DNA from 2 places in the Dehalobacter sp. DCM genome. Region 2 is predicted to be linked to the other one. Evidence: a T-box and tRNA genes for the amino acid it is inferred to sense, from the RefSeq annotation. Region 2 holds a T-box; the other holds one or more tRNA genes.
What was found. A T-box is a leader RNA that pairs with one kind of tRNA and senses whether it is charged. The one in region 2 lies ahead of thrS (threonine--tRNA ligase), so its partner is inferred to be a tRNA-Thr.
Positions count from the first base shown of each region.

Region 1: it has a tRNA-Thr gene. The T-box ahead of thrS (threonine--tRNA ligase) is inferred to sense a tRNA for this amino acid. The anticodon was not compared.

Region 1 covers NZ_CP092282.1:867,680-875,844, forward strand. Annotated here, with positions in the region: gene LPY66_RS04215 (hypothetical protein) at 1-1,052, shown strand, start outside; gene LPY66_RS04220 (DNA cytosine methyltransferase) at 1,412-2,590, shown strand; gene LPY66_RS04225 (PmeII family type II restriction endonuclease) at 2,607-3,341, shown strand; tRNA gene LPY66_RS04230 (tRNA-Thr) at 3,555-3,631, shown strand; gene LPY66_RS04235 (hypothetical protein) at 3,816-4,013, shown strand; gene LPY66_RS04240 (DUF5658 family protein) at 4,386-4,682, shown strand; gene hypB (hydrogenase nickel incorporation protein HypB) at 4,807-5,475, opposite strand; gene LPY66_RS04250 (cobalamin B12-binding domain-containing protein) at 5,731-6,369, shown strand; gene LPY66_RS04255 (IS1634 family transposase) at 6,571-8,165, opposite strand, start outside.
Region 2 covers NZ_CP092282.1:588,260-597,615, forward strand. Annotated here, with positions in the region: gene LPY66_RS02955 (YkvI family membrane protein) at 1-186, opposite strand, end outside; gene LPY66_RS02960 (hypothetical protein) at 451-1,095, shown strand; gene ytxC (putative sporulation protein YtxC) at 1,274-2,116, shown strand; T-box leader at 2,138-2,377, shown strand; gene thrS (threonine--tRNA ligase) at 2,479-4,404, shown strand; gene LPY66_RS02975 (3'-5' exoribonuclease YhaM family protein) at 4,540-5,478, shown strand; gene LPY66_RS02980 (BMP family lipoprotein) at 5,481-6,530, shown strand; gene infC (translation initiation factor IF-3) at 6,747-7,268, shown strand; gene rpmI (50S ribosomal protein L35) at 7,292-7,492, shown strand; gene rplT (50S ribosomal protein L20) at 7,514-7,900, shown strand; gene LPY66_RS03000 (TrmH family RNA methyltransferase) at 7,979-8,794, shown strand; gene LPY66_RS03005 (hypothetical protein) at 8,875-9,003, shown strand; gene pheS (phenylalanine--tRNA ligase subunit alpha) at 9,253-9,356, shown strand, end outside.

The DNA.
Region 1 (8,165 bases), 280 kb from region 2:
ATTTTATTAAGAAGAATGGTTATTCTATTGAACTACTACTTGCAATTTTATTTGGGTTATACTCATCTTTTATACAAGAATCTAGCATTACGAACAACTGGAGAAAAGATATTACAGTACTTTTTTCAAAAACATCTATTCCATCAAATATTTCTGAAATAATTAATCCATTACTATTAAACTATTCCGATGCTAATTTATGGGCTGTAAAAACAATAGAATATCCATGGAACTATCAATGTTTTAAAGATAAACCATTTTTCCAATTTGAAGACAAGACAATTATTCCGATATCTGGGAAAATGTTTACAGAACAAGTTTTTCACGAACTGTTTTACAGGGTTAGAAATTGCTATGACGAAGACGATGTTAGGTTTATTAGTTTTTTTGGTAGACCTTTTGAGATTTACATTGCAAATTTATTGGAAAATTGTGCAAAAATGTCATCACTAAAATATGAGGTAATCAAAGAATTTAGATATGGAAAAGATAATAGCAAAAAATCTCCTGATGCGTTTTTAAAGCTAGAGAAAAAACTCATCGTTATAGAAGCAAAAAGTCAAAGAATAAAAGCTGATGCTATTGAAATCAATGACAATAGCCTATTGGAAAAAGAAAAGCAGCGGTTAGTTTTGTCGCCATTAAAACAAATGTGTAATAGATTATCAGAGATTATGATCTGTGAATGTCCGATTGACCTTTCTTCGATTTCCGAAATCTATCTTATAATAATTAATGTATCTGATTTTCCAACTTTACCACCGATTGAAAAAGAATTTTCAGAACAACTAAAGGAGTATAGTAATCTTCCCATAAGAGGATTCATTCATTTAAATATTATTGAGTATGAAATATTATGTTACTTACTAAGTAGGAAAAATGGTCGACCAATAACACGAATCTTAGAAAACTATATTGATACATATGAAAAAACATCTTTTAGAAACTTTCTTAAAGATTCATCTATTCCATATAAACGCCCAGATATAATATCTCGCTATTTAGATAGAGCCTATAAAAGATTCAATGAAATTTTATTCCCGAAAAAATAATAATCAGATGTTCAAAACGAAATAGAATATCAAAGAAAAACAGGTATCACAGAAGGGTGAAAACACTTCCTGTTTTTTAATCAGAGTGGGGCGTAGTTTACATCAATTAAGCTTTTATTGGTTTCCCTACATATGAGAGCTATTGCTTCCACAGACTGCTGTTAGAAAATATCCGAGACATACAATTTCTAGCTATATCTGAAAAGGGAATACCGGATATTCCTTTTTATTATTTTTATGGGTAATTACCTCCATAGCCATATTACTCTATAATTTATGATGTCTTATTAGAGGAAAAGGTAAGGTAATATAGAATATAGAAGTATTAAGTAAGACATCAAGAGAGGGCGAAATAAGCTATGACTTATCCCGTAATATCTTTGTTTAGCGGTGCCATGGGGTTGGATTTAGGATTAGAAAAAGCTGGTTTGGACATTAAAATTGGACAAGACTTCGACCCGTGGTGTGCTAAAACTGCTACATCCAATAGTAAACCATTTGTTTTAGGGGATATTCGTCAATTGCTTATTGAAGACCCTTCTTGCAAGTTTCTACTTGAACCTGCTGGATTGATACCTGGAGAAGCATTCGCCGTGGTCGGGGGGCCGCCATGCCAACCATTTAGTACAGCTGGAAAACGACTAGGAACGCAAGACCCTCGTGGAAGTCTTTTTATGGAGTTTGTAAAAGTAATTAAGGTCGTTCGTCCACGGTTTTTTATAATGGAAAATGTTAAGGGTTTACTATCTGCTGCAATTAAGCATGTGCCGCTAGATGAACGTAACGGAAAACCAGTAGACCCCGAGGAACTTCCTGGTTCAGTATTTCACTTTATTAGAGAGACATTCCAGGAATTGGGATATAAACTTGTTCACGGTATTTTGGATGCATCTCATTATGGTGTACCACAATTTCGAGAGCGTTTATTTATTATTGGCTCTCGAGACTATGAAGATATTTTTTTACCCGTACCTACGCATTTTCAATTTCATCAAGACTTAGGTTATCGCTGGCTAACCTTGCGAGATGCCATAGAGGATTTAGAAGGCAATCCTGGCCCGTATACGACGTTTTCAGCAGAAAGATTAAAGTATTTAAGGCTTGTCCCTATGGGCGGTAACTGGCGTAATTTACCTCCTGATATTGTTGAGTCGGCAATGGGTGGAGCATATAACAGTGGAGGAGGAAAAGTTGGCTTTTATCGTCGTTTAGATTATGAGCAACCCTCTCCAACTCTTGTAACAAGTCCAGTACAAAAAGCAACAATGCTTTGTCATCCAATACAGGATAGGCCGTTATCAATTAGAGAATATGCTCGGATACAACAATTTCCTGATGATTGGATAATTGAAGGTAGCATTAGTGATTGTTATCGTCAAATAGGCAACGCTGTTCCCCTAGGATTAGGAAAAGCAGTTGGGCAAATGTTGTTAGCGGTTGCAAATGGAACGGCTAAAATTAATACAAGACGTTTTCGAGGGACTTCAATTCATGATAATTTGGCTAGAATTCAAAATATTATGTTAGAAGCTAATTAAAAAAGGTGTTGTTTTAATGGTTAATTCTTTGGAGTTAGAACAAAAAATCAGTGACTTATTGGACGACTTTTACAGAAGACGTATTGATAAGATTAAAACTTTGAAATTGAATCATGCATTATCAAGAAAAAATCCCTATTTGTATAGAGCAATAGGGGTTCAAAAAGCATCGGATATAGTTGAGGGGTTATTATCTGCCTATATGTCCAGTAGTGATGAAGGGATTTTTGGTGACGCTTTTTTTGAGCCATTAGCAAAGTTTGCTTCTGGCGGTGTCGTATCACCATCCGAAGGGGTGGATGTGGCTAGAGAAACGGAAGCAAGCTACTCTGCCATAGCTGTAAAAAGCGGGACGAATGTTTTCAACGCTCAAAGTCGAAGAAGACAAGGTGATGATTTTAAAGCATTAGAAAACCGTTTGCGAAAATTACAGAAACATTTTGATCCGGTCGTTGGTTATTGCTATGGGAAAAAACAGCAGAGCAAGAATTCTAAAGCAGCATTCCGAGAACTTGCAGGACAGGCTTTTTGGGAGTTTATTACTGGTGATTCTGACTTTTATCTAAAGATAATTCAGTTAATGAAAGATAAACCTCAAGAGCATTTGATTGAATATAAAGCTGCTTGGGACTCAGCTATTAATCGTTTTACGCATGAATTTATCGAAGAATTCTGCGATGAAGATTATAATATTGATTGGGAAAAGCTAGTAAAATTTAATAGCGGGTTACCACTTCAAAAGGGGAAATGAAAACATTACTTGCTAAACAGATACTAGATGTTTTAACGAAGAGGAATAAACTCTTCGTTTTCTACTTCAATCGGTATGCTCACTTTTCAATATTCTTAACAGGATACAGAAAATGACTATTGCCAACGTTTTTAAACATTGGTAATATTAGATAAGCAGAGTAATGATGAATTGCTTAATTAAGTCTATGAAAACTTGAAATGCTGATTATAAGCCACGATGTGGCTCAGGGGTAGAGCAGCTCACTCGTAATGAGCAGGTCGTCGGTTCGATTCCGACCATCGGCTCCACTGAAAACATAGACACCGCAATGATTTGCGGTGTTTTTGATTTTATAAACTAAGCTTATTTGTCCTAACACTGCAATGCGTTGCAACCCGATTATTTTCGTTGTAAGATTATAGCAATCTGGATAAGCAGCAGCCATATTTTCCAACTGCAACAAAGGAGTATGAGAAGACAAGGGGGAATTAGATGATCAGCGCAGCAGATCAAAGGTTTCGTGAGCTGAATAGGCTGTATGAAACGGCCTTTGGCGAACGCATACCACTGATGATGATCCCGGAGACTGAAACAATTGATGGTTTGTGGAAAAATATCCACGATAGCCTGGTTGCTGGAAAGAACTTACTACCTGAACTATATGAATGGATAGATGATGTCTTATATTAAGAACCACTTTCTTTATTAAGGTGGGTTTTTCGATACTGTTCATACCCCTAAGACGTGTCATGAAGCGTTGAACGTTTAATCTAACACCAAAAGAAAGCCAAACGTTGCTTTACAATAGTGGAAGTCAGAAATAACAAAAACACAGGAAAAGTCAAAAAAGCCATAGGGCTTTTTTTTGTGTCAGGAAGTAAATACCTTTAATAAGACAAATTCGAGCGAGCATATTAATGAATATAGAGTAACTGTAAAGAGGTGGATCGCTACAATAGAGCAATAAGTAACTATTTTGGATGTTTTAGTAAGTTTAAATCTGGTGAATCTATTAAGGAGTGATTTGATCTGCCCATTTACAGCCTTCAAGGATGACGTTTTATGAACAAATTACCATACATTTTAATTTTTTTAATGACCATAGCAGATACTTTGTTTACCGCAGTGGGAATGACTAAAGGAATCATCGCGGAAGCCAATCCAATCATTAAATGGATTTTTAGCGTTAATACAACACTAGCTTCCGTTACCGTAGTCATGTTTGTCGGTGTCTTGCTATTAATGATTTACAGATTCCGAAACCACATACGTTGGATAAAATATGGTCTGGGCTTGTTGGTTATAGCAAAGGTAGGAGTTTTAATACTGCACTTGAGGTGGATTATAGAAGTTATATAGTACTGATTATGAAAATTGATACCCTCAATAACAAAAAAACGACTATGATCTGTGAAGATTAAGTCGTTTTCTTTCATAAGTTAATATCCCTTAACGAAGTATACCTTATAGTAATGTACTCTGTTTAATTATTCCAGGCGGATACTTCCTTGCGTATCCAGCCGGCTAATTCATCAAAGCCCTGACCGGTCTTTGCAGAAACTTCAAAAATAATAATATCGGGGTTTAATCGGGTTGCGCGTTCCCTAACAGCAGCAAGGTCAAAGTCAAAATAATCCAAGCAATCTATTTTATTGATGATCATGATATCGACAGTCTGGAAAATCAAGGGATATTTCAGGGGTTTATCGTCGCCCTCGGGCACGCTGAGGATCATGGCTTTTTTGGACGCACCGGTATCAAATTCAGCGGGACAAACAAGATTTCCAACGTTTTCCAGAATGACAAAATCCAGATCGTCAATTCCAAGGTTGTCAATTCCCTGTTTTGTCATATAGGCGTCAAGGTGACACATACCGCCGGTATGAAGCTGAATTGCCTTAATTCCAGTCTTGGCAACTTTTTCGGCATCCACAGCGGAATCAATATCAGCTTCCATGACCCCAATGTTCATTTCATTTTTTAATTTTTCAATGATGCGCAGAACAGAGCTGGTTTTACCTGAACCAGGAGAGGACATAAGATTAAGCAAAAAGGTTTTGTTCTTCTTCAGCTCGTCTCTAAGTTTATCTGCCTCCATATCATTGTTTTCAAAAATGCTTTGTTTAATTTCGATAATTTTTACACTATCCATTAAAAACACCTCATTATGATATTTCTTTTTTCTTATTTTATCATAAGAGCTTAATAATACAAAATATAGCATTTGACATTTATGTGTTTGTACAATAAAATTTTTAGCAAATATATCTTCTGGGATAATCGATTGAAAAGTTAAAATATTTTTGCTAAACTTTTGTCACGGGCAAGAAACTTGTTTGTTTAATATAAACAGTCCTATATTAAACAAAGGAACTTATTGGCAATACATTTGAGTATGGAGGCACAGATGATAGATTTAAAGATATTAACGGATGCCGTTGGTGACCTTGATGAAGACGCCCTTATGAATATGCTGAACAATTTTGTTGCTTCACATCCTTCGCCAGAAGAAGGTCAGGCAGTTGTTGCGGCTTGTCAACTGGGAATGGCTAAAGTCGGTGACTTATTCGAAAGTGGCGAATACTTTGTTGGTGACCTTATTTTTGCTGGCGAACTTCTTACCCAATCTATTGAGATTCTCAAGCCTGTGATCGGCGGGGGAAACACAGCTAAGGTAGGAAAAATCGTTGTCGGAACAGTAGAAGGTGACCTGCACGATATAGGGAAGAATATCTTCAGGAGCATGTGCGAAGCTGCCGGATTCGAAGTCATTGATCTGGGAATTGACCAGAGTCCCAGTGCATTTGTTCAAAAAGTAAAAGAAGTACGACCCGATGTGGTGGGTATGAGCGGTGTATTGACTTTAGCGTTAGACTCCATGAAAAAGACTGTCGAGGATTTAACTACAGCCGGAGTACGTGACAGTGTCAAAATCATCATCGGTGGTAACCCGGTAACACAAGAAGCTTGTAAACAGATTGGTGCCGACGCCTTTACCACTAATGCTGCTGAGGGAGTAAAGATCTGTCAGGCTTGGGTTCAATAGATAACACGTTAAGTACGGAATTACGACAGGTCCTATAAAATTTTTCAAATAATTGCAAAATTTTTTAAAAAGAATATTTACAAAGCTGAAATAATGTATTATAACCTGAATTCCGAAGCAAATTAGATAAAATAACAGCGCAAACCCTTGGTATATAAAGGATAGCGCTGTTTTTGTTTTATCAAATTCTCATGGTGTAATTTAGCTCTTTTTAGTATCAGCTAAAATATTTTTTATCTCTTTTAGCGTGAGGAACTCTTTTGAAAAATCAACGCCCAAGACATCTTTCAATGCTAAAGATATCTCATCAACATGATCAAAGATGTATAGGTTTTTGTCTACTCGCGTACATTCTATTTTTCGTAAGCTATCAAGAATGTGCGTTGCCGAATACTTTCCATCAAATTGGTGCTGAAGAATCCGAATGATGGCCAGAGCCATAAAACAAATAAGGAAGTGCGATTCTATGCGGTCTTGCTTGGAAAGGTAAATCGGTCTGGTTTTTAGGTCGCTCTTCGTGATTTTAAAAGATTCTTCAATCCGCCAAAGCCCACGGTAGATTTCGATGATTTCCGTATCAGACTTATCCAGTTCACTGGTAACGATGGCATAGTACCCATCAAATTTTTCTTCTTCCCGAAGTTTTGCCTCATCAAATACCGGTCGTTTGTTTGCGGTAATGATCTCGCCGGTTTCTTTATCGTATTCAAGATTTTTAACGTATTTGGCAGCACCGTAGGAAGTGGCCCTATTGTACTTACCAGGGTCTCTTACAAGCTCCATCGCTTTAAGTAAAGCCGGTTCTCTTTCAGCTTTGGCACGTCGATCATAGTCTCTTGAATAAAAAATGATCTGCTTTTCATCAATGCGTTTTTTCACCGGTTTATTGTCGTTTCCGACGACACTGATCTCTCTGGGATAGATTCGTGATTTAATCTTGTAGTCATCGCCGATCCAAGTATAGCCGTCCTCATCAAAGACATAGTCTTTCAGTTCCTTATGAGCCCCTCGAACGGTCTGGCTGTACACATACCCGTCGCCGCGCATGACGTGGTAGTTAATGTTCTTTGCTGTGTTGTTTCCCTTATCGGCGACAATAATAACACGACCTATGTCATACTCTCTTTTCAGCTCAGCCAGCATGGGACGCACCGTTTCGCAGTCATTGGTGTTTCCCGGGAAAAGCTTGTAGGAGATTGGGATACCCATCGTATCCATAAATAAACCCATCTGAATGATTGGATCAGGGCGATGTTCTTTAGAGACACCTTTCTTCTTCATGTCGTCTTGTTCGTCGATCTCGAAATAGTAATTGGTTACATCGTAGTATACCAACTCTGTCGTTCTGCCGCAGAGAGCTTTAACCTTGTTATGGAGATGGACCTGTAAGTCATCTCGGTACTTGGCAATGATACTTAATGCTCCGTACACATTATCCAGCGAGAAATCCATATTTTCAAAGTACCGGTCTTTGTTCTCGAAGGCTTTTTTCTTTGAAGCCGGATCTCTAAGGCGTTCAAAGATCAATAACTTAACAACATTGTTCAGGATATATTCAATATTCAGATTCCGCGCCCTGTTAACAAAAAAAGTATGGAGTTCAAGATCGTGATATATCTTACTTAATGCAGCATAGCCGAAATACTTTCTGTTCATATTACCAATAGTTAGAGTAGCAGCCCTGTTAATCTTAATCTGATCGATGGATTTAGATAGCTTCTCCTCAGCATCCATTTTTTCAACGACTGAAGTGAAGTGTTCAATTGGATCGGGATATATTTTTTCAAGGACATCCA
Region 2 (9,356 bases):
GAACATGATGAGTATTCCAAAATAGCTAAACAGGATAGCGGAGACAACGATACCAATAAATCCTTTCATTCCATAAAAGGAAAAAAACTGCAGAACTTCCTGTCCGGTTGCAAATCCTGCTCCTACAATTGTACCGATAAAGGCTGCCGCAATCGATAGTGTGGAAAATTGTTTTGTTTTCTTCATTTTTACACCCGCTTTCCTCCGACCATCCGGATCATGGTTCTTGAAGGTTCAGTGATTAACAGACTCCTACAGATATTTATGATATAATTGGCTGGAAATGAACTGAACCGTATGCAGAATAAGTAAATATGGTGTAAAATATTGACTGGATGTCACTTGGCACCGGAACTTGTGGCACCCAGACTGATTTGGGGTATAAAAAATGTACAGGAAAGTGTACAAAGATTTAGAGAACGTTGTACTGGCAGCTATGGAGGTATAAAAATGTCACCTGAAAAAAGTAAAAAATATGCGATTATGATCATTGCAGTATTCTGTCTCATCATTGTGACTGGTATCGGCAATTTTCGGGCACAACAGCTTGCCGTTAATTTAACTGGAGACAGGGTCACCCATGCCATTGATCTAGCGGCGGCCGAGCTCAATCTGGAGAAACTTCAGGAGCTGATCCAATCGCATGATGAAAAAGGTATGTATTATGAAGAATTACGGTCAGATCTTATAAGAATAAAGACTGATCATGAGCTTGAGAATATTTACATACTATACAAAGACGAGTCAAGCAAAGAAAAGTTCTATATCGCTGATGCGAGGCAAGACGATGATCCGATGCATATTATGCCGGGACAGCTTTTAGAAAGGTCATCCTCTGCTATAGAGAATACGTTGAAGGGCAAAGTGGTCCATGATGTGTACTATACAACATCCTTGGGTGAAATGGTCTCCAGTTATCAGGGAATAAAAGATAGCAATGGCAAAACGATTGCTGTAATAGCGGGAGACGTTCAGGCAGGAAGCTTTACTCAATTTCTTTTTCTGACTCGGTATGTACAGATGGGAATTATTGCTGTAAGTTTGATTCTAATCGGGTGTGTATCCCTCATCGGGAAAAAGCGGCTTAAAAATTAATGATAGAACTCTCATAAAATTAAGATCAAGCAACATTGAAATTGAATGAAATGAATAATGAAGAATAAGCAGACCCCCTACCGGAAATATTAGAAAGGTAATGGCATATATATCCGGGGGGGGATTTTCTTTGCGTGGGTATTGTTTGGAAATAGGTTCAAAAAAATATCACCAAGAAATGTCGCAAAAAATTAATGATTTACGTAATAATGATCGGTTGCCGATCGCTATACAAGAAATTAGCGGTGATAGGTATTTATGCCTGCTCTGTACCTATAACAATTTAAATGAAAAACAGAGCAAGACATTGACGATTCGAATTTACAATTATTACTTGGCTAGGGCTTTAGCAGAAACTGTTTTGCAGGATTGGGAAGTCGTGTTTACCAAAAAGGCATTGAAAAGAGACTTTAATATGTCTGACGATGAGATTTCAAGAATCTATCCTCGTATTCAACACTATTTGAACAATGCTGAACACGTATATCTTCCTGAATTAAGAAAACGGCTCTTAATAAAATCACTGCTTGAATTTTTCGATTCGCATAGAAAAATCGATCTGGACGGTTTTATGGACTTTCGTGCTGAAAAGTATAAGCGCGAGCTCAAGAAACAAATTGCACGTGGGGTGAACGCCTGCACCCTTGAACAGGAACATGATGGTTTTATACAGCTGCTTAAGCGCTTTTACCAAGCAAAACCCATGGATAACCGTATACTGCATATGGTCATGAATCAGTTGGAAGGTGTTCATTTCTATGACGCGGCTATGAAAAATATTGATAAAGAGTATACTTGTCTTTCGGAAAATATCATCAGGAACTACGAGTCCTATGAGGATTTACTGATCGGAATTTTGGTGAAATATGCCCCTGGGAAATTAATCATCCATACAGATACCCAGCGGCCGAAGGAAATGCTCATGATCCTCGGTGACGTGTTTGGTGAGCGTTTGACGTATTGTCCTGGATGCTCTCTATGTAAGGAAGAATTGATTGACAATAAACCAAAACAGGTATAATCTATATATTAGTAATTTTATATCCAAACGATGAAGGGGACAGTATCCCGAATGGACTGCAGTACAGAGAGAAATGTCTTGGGCTGGAAGCATTTCTGCAGAGTTGGGGAGAAGACCGCCCTGGAGTGCCGAGCCGAAAGCGATGAATAGGCCGGACGTTGATCTGCGTTAAGGATCCCAAGGAAAATGGCAGAATTGCTTCGCGATTACTGTTTTTGAATTTGGGTGGAACCACGGGTTTTTATAGCTTTCGTCCCATAGATGGGCGGGAGCTTTTTATTTTAGGCATATAAAACAGTGAATTAGATCAAATAATATCAGCGTTATCACGATGACGCAAATAATTAAGGAGTGAAATCAGCATGGTGAATGTAACATTAAAAGATGGTTCTGTCCGCCAAGTAGAACAGGGATCGACGGTTTTGGATCTTGCGGCAGCAATTTCTCAAGGACTCGCCAAAGCTGCCGTCGCTGGCAAAGTAAATGGGGAAGTTAAAGATCTTGTTTTCCCTCTGGAAAAAGATTCACAGGTGGAAATTTTAACATTGGACAGCGAAGAAGGTCTGGAAGTCATGCGGCACTCTGCTTCTCACCTCCTGGCTCAGGCGGTGAAGCATTTGTTTCCAGGAACGGTCTTAGGAATCGGGCCGGCTATCGCTAATGGTTTCTACTATGATTTTGATTCTTCGCATACGTTTACGCCGGAGGATCTGGTTCGGATTGAAGAAGAAATGAAGAGACTAGCTAAAGAAGACTTTAAGTACGAACGCCGGGAAGTAAGCCGTAAGGAAGCACTGGATTACTTTGCAGAAATAGGCGAAAAATTCAAGATTGAGCTTATCAACGATCTGCCGGAAGATGTTAAGATATCGCTATATACGCAGGGAGACTTCACTGATCTCTGTGCTGGCCCGCATGTCCCGGGAACGAAAGTGCTTAAAGCGTTTAAACTGCAAAATTTAGCCGGGGCTTACTGGCGCGGCAGCGAGAAGAACAAAATGCTGCAGCGAATCTATGGATTGGCCTTTGCCAAAAATTCCGATTTAGAAAACTATCTGTTCAAGTTGGAAGAGGCCAAACGGCGCGATCACCGCAAGCTTGGCATGGAACTTGATCTTTTTAGCCTGCATGATGAAGGTCCTGGGTTCCCATTCTTCCATCCCAAGGGTATGGTACTGAGAAACGCGCTGGAGGATTTCTGGCGTAAGGAACATCAGAAACGGGGTTATGTCGAGATTCGGACACCGATTATTCTTAATGTTGGCCTTTGGCAGCAGTCGGGGCATTGGGACCATTATAAAGACAACATGTATTTTACCAAGATCGATGAAGATGATTATGCGGTTAAGCCGATGAATTGCCCAGGTGGTATGATCATGTACAAGACGAAACTGCACAGCTACCGGGATCTTCCGATCCGTTGCGGCGAGCTTGGTTTAGTACACCGTCATGAACTATCGGGGGCTCTGCATGGTCTACTCCGGGTACGGAATTTTACCCAGGATGATGCCCATATTTTTATGCTGCCATCACAGATCAAACAAGAAATCATTGGTGTTATTGACTTAGTAGACTATTTCTATAAAATATTCGGTTTTGAATATCACGTTGAATTGTCGACGCGGCCGGAAGATTCTATGGGATCCGATGAGGACTGGGAAATTGCTACCAACGCTTTAAAAGAAGCATTAGAAGCGAAAGGTATGGCTTACAAGATCAATCCGGGAGATGGCGCATTCTACGGTCCAAAGATAGACTTCCATCTTAAAGACTGTTTAGACAGGACTTGGCAATGCGGCACAATCCAATTGGATTTCCAAATGCCCGAGCGGTTTGATCTGACCTATATCGGCGAAGATGGAGATAAACATCGCCCGGTTATGATTCATCGTGTGGTTTACGGAAGTATTGAACGTTTTATTGCGCTGTTAACTGAACAGTATGCCGGCGCTTTTCCGGTTTGGCTATCACCAGAGCAGGTACGTATTCTGCCCATCAGTGACAAGCACAGCGACTATGCCAGAAAAGTGAAGGATATTATCAGTGGGCAGGAAATAAGAGCTGAACTTGATGAACGGCGAGAAAAGATTAATTATAAAATCAGAGAGGCCCAGACAGAGAAAGTGCCGTTTGCCCTTGTTGTAGGAGATAAGGAAGCCGAAGAAGGGACTGTCTCGGTGCGTCGTTATGGTGAGCAAAAGACCAGCGTGATGAAACTGGAGGACTTTATTACGTTGATCCAGGAAGAAATTAAATCAAAAAAATTACCTTCCTTTAATCAGAACTAACATGAAGACAATGAGATGGATCAAGAATCAGGATCGGGATCAATGCCGCGATGCGATGACGGAAGCGAAACGGCGTTAAACTAACAACGATACAGCCGTACACCTTCAGGAAGTGGAGGGTTCTATTTGATTGAAATGAAGCACTGGAATACATTAAAACCAGGTGAATCTTTTGTGGCTTTCTTTCTTATTCGACGTGTTGAAAGTAAAACGACAAGTGGGGGAAAGAGCTATCTGGATATTGTCATGGGTGATGCGGTTGGAGAAATTACGGCAAGACTGTGGGACAGCAAACAGGAAGACGCACTGCGATTTACCAATAATATACTGGTTAAAGTCAAGGGGAGTATCGTGGAATGGCAAGGAAAGAAACAGGTCAAAATCGATAAGATACGTGAAGCTGCCGACACTGACGGAGTCTCTATTCAGGACTTTGTACCGACTGCACCCCATTCCCCTCAGGATATGTACGCCGAACTTTTAGCGTATATGTCCCGGATCGAAAATGATAAACTCAGAGAAACAGTGGCGCTGCTGATAGAGGAAGCCGGGGAAAGTTTATTGATCCATCCTGCAGCGCTGCAAAACCACCATGCCCTACGTTCAGGGCTCTTGTATCATACGGTGACGATGCTCAAAGCGGGAGAAAAGTTAGCCCAAGTATATTCATTTCTGGATACGGACCTGCTCTTTGCCGGTACGATTTTGCATGACCTTGCAAAATTGGATGAAATCAAAGCCAATGAGATAGGAATTGCCACGGAGTATTCGTGTCAAGGGCAGCTTCTCGGCCACTTGGTACAAGGTATCCTGAAAATTGAAAAGGCGGCTCGCACGGTTGGACTGGATGAAGAAACCACTCTCTTACTTGAACATATGCTCTTGTCTCATCATTATGAACCTGAGTTTGGCAGTCCGAAACGGCCTATGTTCCCTGAAGCCGAGATCCTGCATTATTTAGACATCATGGATGCCCGGATGTTCGATATGCAAAAAGCATTAAGTGAGACCGAAAAAGGGTGTTTCACAGATAAACTTTGGACGTTGGATAACAGAAGGTTATACAAGAGGTGAATATGATGTTCCCGACAAAAGTCAACAAACCGTTTTGGACAGCGATTTGTCTAATTATAATAGGGGTGATGCTTTTTTCCGGATGCAGTATCGGCGAAAAAAAATTACCTTCAGACGAGGCGAATTATTCGATCCGGGTAGGGCTGATTACCAGTCAGGAAGGTGTCGATGATCCCGCTTATCAAATGGCCTGGGAAGGGCTGCAAAAAGCTGAACAGGAGCTAAATGCCGGTATTCAATTTGTAGCGGCTCAAAATGAAAAGGATTATCCCAAGCAGCTTGCGGACTTGAAATCTAAGGGTTGCCAAGTCATATTCACGATTGGAAATTCAGCAACAGCAGCTGTCCTCGAGGCGGCAAAAAGCAATCCCAAAATCAAATATATTTGTTTAGACAGCAGTATCGACGGTCAACTTCCTGAAAATGTACTTGCTGTTACTTACCGGACCGAGGAAGCCGCCTTCCTCGCAGGTTATATAGCCGCAAAAACAACAACATCCCACGTCGTAGGTTATATTGCCGGTGATAATCAATTGACATCAAAACCATTATATTATGGTTTCAGGGCCGGGGTGCGATTTGTCCATCCAAATTGCGAGATACTCAAAGGAGTTGCAGCGACCTATACAAACAAAAACCGTGTGGAGGAGATGACAGGAGCGATGTTGGAGTCTCAGGCGGATGTTGTTTTTCATACCGCAGGTATGGCGGGTAAAGGGATGATTGAGGCGATGAAGGATGCTGGAAAGTACGCGATTGGATCTGACGTTGATCAGAACGACGTAGCTCCTGAAACCGTTCTTACTTCCGTTATTAAAGAAAATGGACAGGTAGCGTACGACATCATCAAACAAATTGAAGATAATACACTTGTTTTTGGAAAAAGCGTTTCATACGGACTGGCAGAAAACGGTGTTAGTCTTGCTGAAAAGACTAACACAATGCTGCCGGAGGATACGTACAATCAACTGATGGCATACCAGCAAAAAATTATTGACGGAAAAATAACCGTTCCATCCAATGAAAATGGAAAGCTTGTCGTCACGAATTAAGCACGTTGTACCTGTTGACATCCAACAAGCAAATCGGTATAATATTTAATGCAAAGTAGAAGCCATCCGCTTCTCACCTCATGACCAAAGTTGATGAGGTACCTGGTGAGTTTTCCTGTACGGAGCATACTCATTTTGTGTAAATAGGAGACGGGTGGAGTACTCGTCTTTTTTATATTCAATAGGCCGTCGGCCAATTTTTGGAGGTGATTCATTATCAAACAAGAATTACGGATTAATGAAGAAATCCGGGCTCGGGAAGTTCGTTTAGTTGGTGAAGAAGGAGAACAACTCGGGATTTTTCCTCTCAAAGAAGCGTTAAACGTCGCCGCAGAAAAAGCTCTTGATTTAGTTGAGATTGCTCCTGCTGCCAAACCGCCGGTTTGCAAAGTTATGGATTATGGGAAGTTTAAGTATGAGCAGGCAAAGCGAGACAAAGAAGCACGTAAAAAGCAAAAAGTTGTAGAGATCAAAGAAGTCAAGCTCCGCCCGAATATCGAAGACCATGATTTTATGACCAAGATGCGCAATGCTCAACGCTTTTTAAGCGATGGCGATAAAGTAAAAGTTACGATCATGTTCCGGGGACGCGAAATTACGCATCCGGATCAAGGTAAGATCTTGTGCCTCCGCTTGGCTGAGCTTCTTCAAGAAGAAGCCCTTGTCGAGCGTGAACCAAAAGTGGAAGGCCGCAACATGGTTATGATCCTAACTCCTTCCGCACATAAACACGAATAATATGAAAAGGGGGTCGTCCATCAATGCCTAAAATGAAAACACATCGTGGAGCTGCAAAACGTGTTAAAAAAACCGGTACTGGCAAAATTGTTTGTTATCATGCATATAAGAGCCATATTCTGGAGAAAAAATCATCGAAGCGTAAACGCGCTCTCCGTAAATCCGCTATTATGCACACAACAGATGCAAAGAGAATCGAACGTTTAATCGCTTATGTCAAATAGTTAGAAGGAGGTCTTTCAGAAATGGCCCGTGTAAAAAGAGGCGTTAGAGCGCATGCTCGCCATAAAAAGATACTCAAGTTAGCCAGAGGCTATAGAGGCCGTAAGAGCAAACTTTTTAAAATGGCAAAACAGCAGGTCGTCAAATCAATGGCCTACGCATTTGCCCACCGTAAACAAAGAAGACGTGATTTCCGCAAACTCTGGATCACCCGGATCAATGCGGCTGCCAGAATGAACAATATTACCTACAATCGCTTAATGTACGGATTAAAATTGGCAGAAATCAATATTAACCGCAAGATGTTGGCTGATTTGGCAGTAAATGATTCTGCAGCGTTTGCTAAGCTTGCTGAAATTGCGAAAGCAAAACTGAATGATTCCGGAGCAAAAGCCCAAGCTAACGCGTAAGCTCACATAGAGATTGCATTAAGTGGAGTTCGAACTTCTTATGGAGTATCGGACTCCTGCTGTATCAGGGGGGACCTCATGATTACGTCTTTACAAAATGAACAGGTAAAGCATGTCGTATCCTTGCATGAAAAAAAGGGACGCAACGAGTTTGGCGAATTTCTTGTTGAAGGCAAACGTTTTGTGCAAGAGGCACTCCTAAGAAAAGCGATTATCCGGAAAATATATTATTGTGCCGATTCTGACGCCACCAATAATGAGTTAATGATTACTATTCCGCAACTCATACAGGAAGCAGAAAAACAGCATACGCATTATGAAGAGGTATCGGAAACAGTTATGCGCAAAATGAGTGCAACCGAAGAGCCTCAAGGTATTGTAGCCATAGTTAGGAAACCAATATTTGACTGGCAGGATATCCGGATTGAAGAAAACACGATCCTGCTTGTAATTGATGGTATACAAGATCCCGGGAATCTAGGTACTATTCTCCGAACAGCGCTTGCGGCTGATGTAACCCAAATTATCCTGACAAAGAAAACCGTTGATGTATATAATCCCAAGGTACTCAGAAGCAGTATGGGATCGATATTTTCTCAAACGATTATCTTGAATAAAACACCACAGGAAGTGGGAAATATTTGCAGGTCCAATCAATGCACCATGGTAGTTTCAGCTATGGACGGTTCTTCCATCTATCGCTCAGATATCCGGAAGGATTATCCACTGGCACTCATTATCGGAAACGAAGCCATTGGCCCCGACGCTTTTTTCACTGAAAAGGCCGATAAGAAATATGCGATCCCCATGTTTAACCATGTAGAGTCACTTAATGCTTCAATGGCTGCCGGAATTTTCCTATATGAAATGCGCCGGCAGGGTCAATTCTTGTAAACTGTCGATTAAAATGATATAATTCATTCCAGGCAATAAAATTTGCCTTCGAACCAAAAGCCAAAGGAAGGTGGCGCAACGTGTCAATGCCTGATTACTTTTGGAAAGCCTTTGAGGCAACTGGTTCTCCCGAATTATATCTTCTCTATCGCCACAATAACAAAGAGAAAAATAATGATGAACGGGATAAAAGGCGTGCGGGCATTTAAAAGGAAGACCGATCCAGACTGAAAATCGGTCAGGGCTGGCAGCCACCTCAAAAATGGGAGTCTTGAGGTTAAATTTCACCCCGGGAGTTAACCGGTTGGCACCGTTATCTGCTTTAGAAGTGTGATCGATGAATTCAATGATCAAAAAAGGGTGGTACCACGGGAATATACGCTCTCGTCCCTAGCGGACGAGAGCTTTTTGTATGGAATATTCGTATGCAGTAAGAGATGATTGAAAGGGTGATTCTCATGAAGGAACAACTTCAGAAAATCAAGGAGGAAACACAAGAGCAACTAGTAAAGCTCGCCTCATCTGAGGAGCTCCAGGAACTAAAAATACGGGTGTTCGGTAA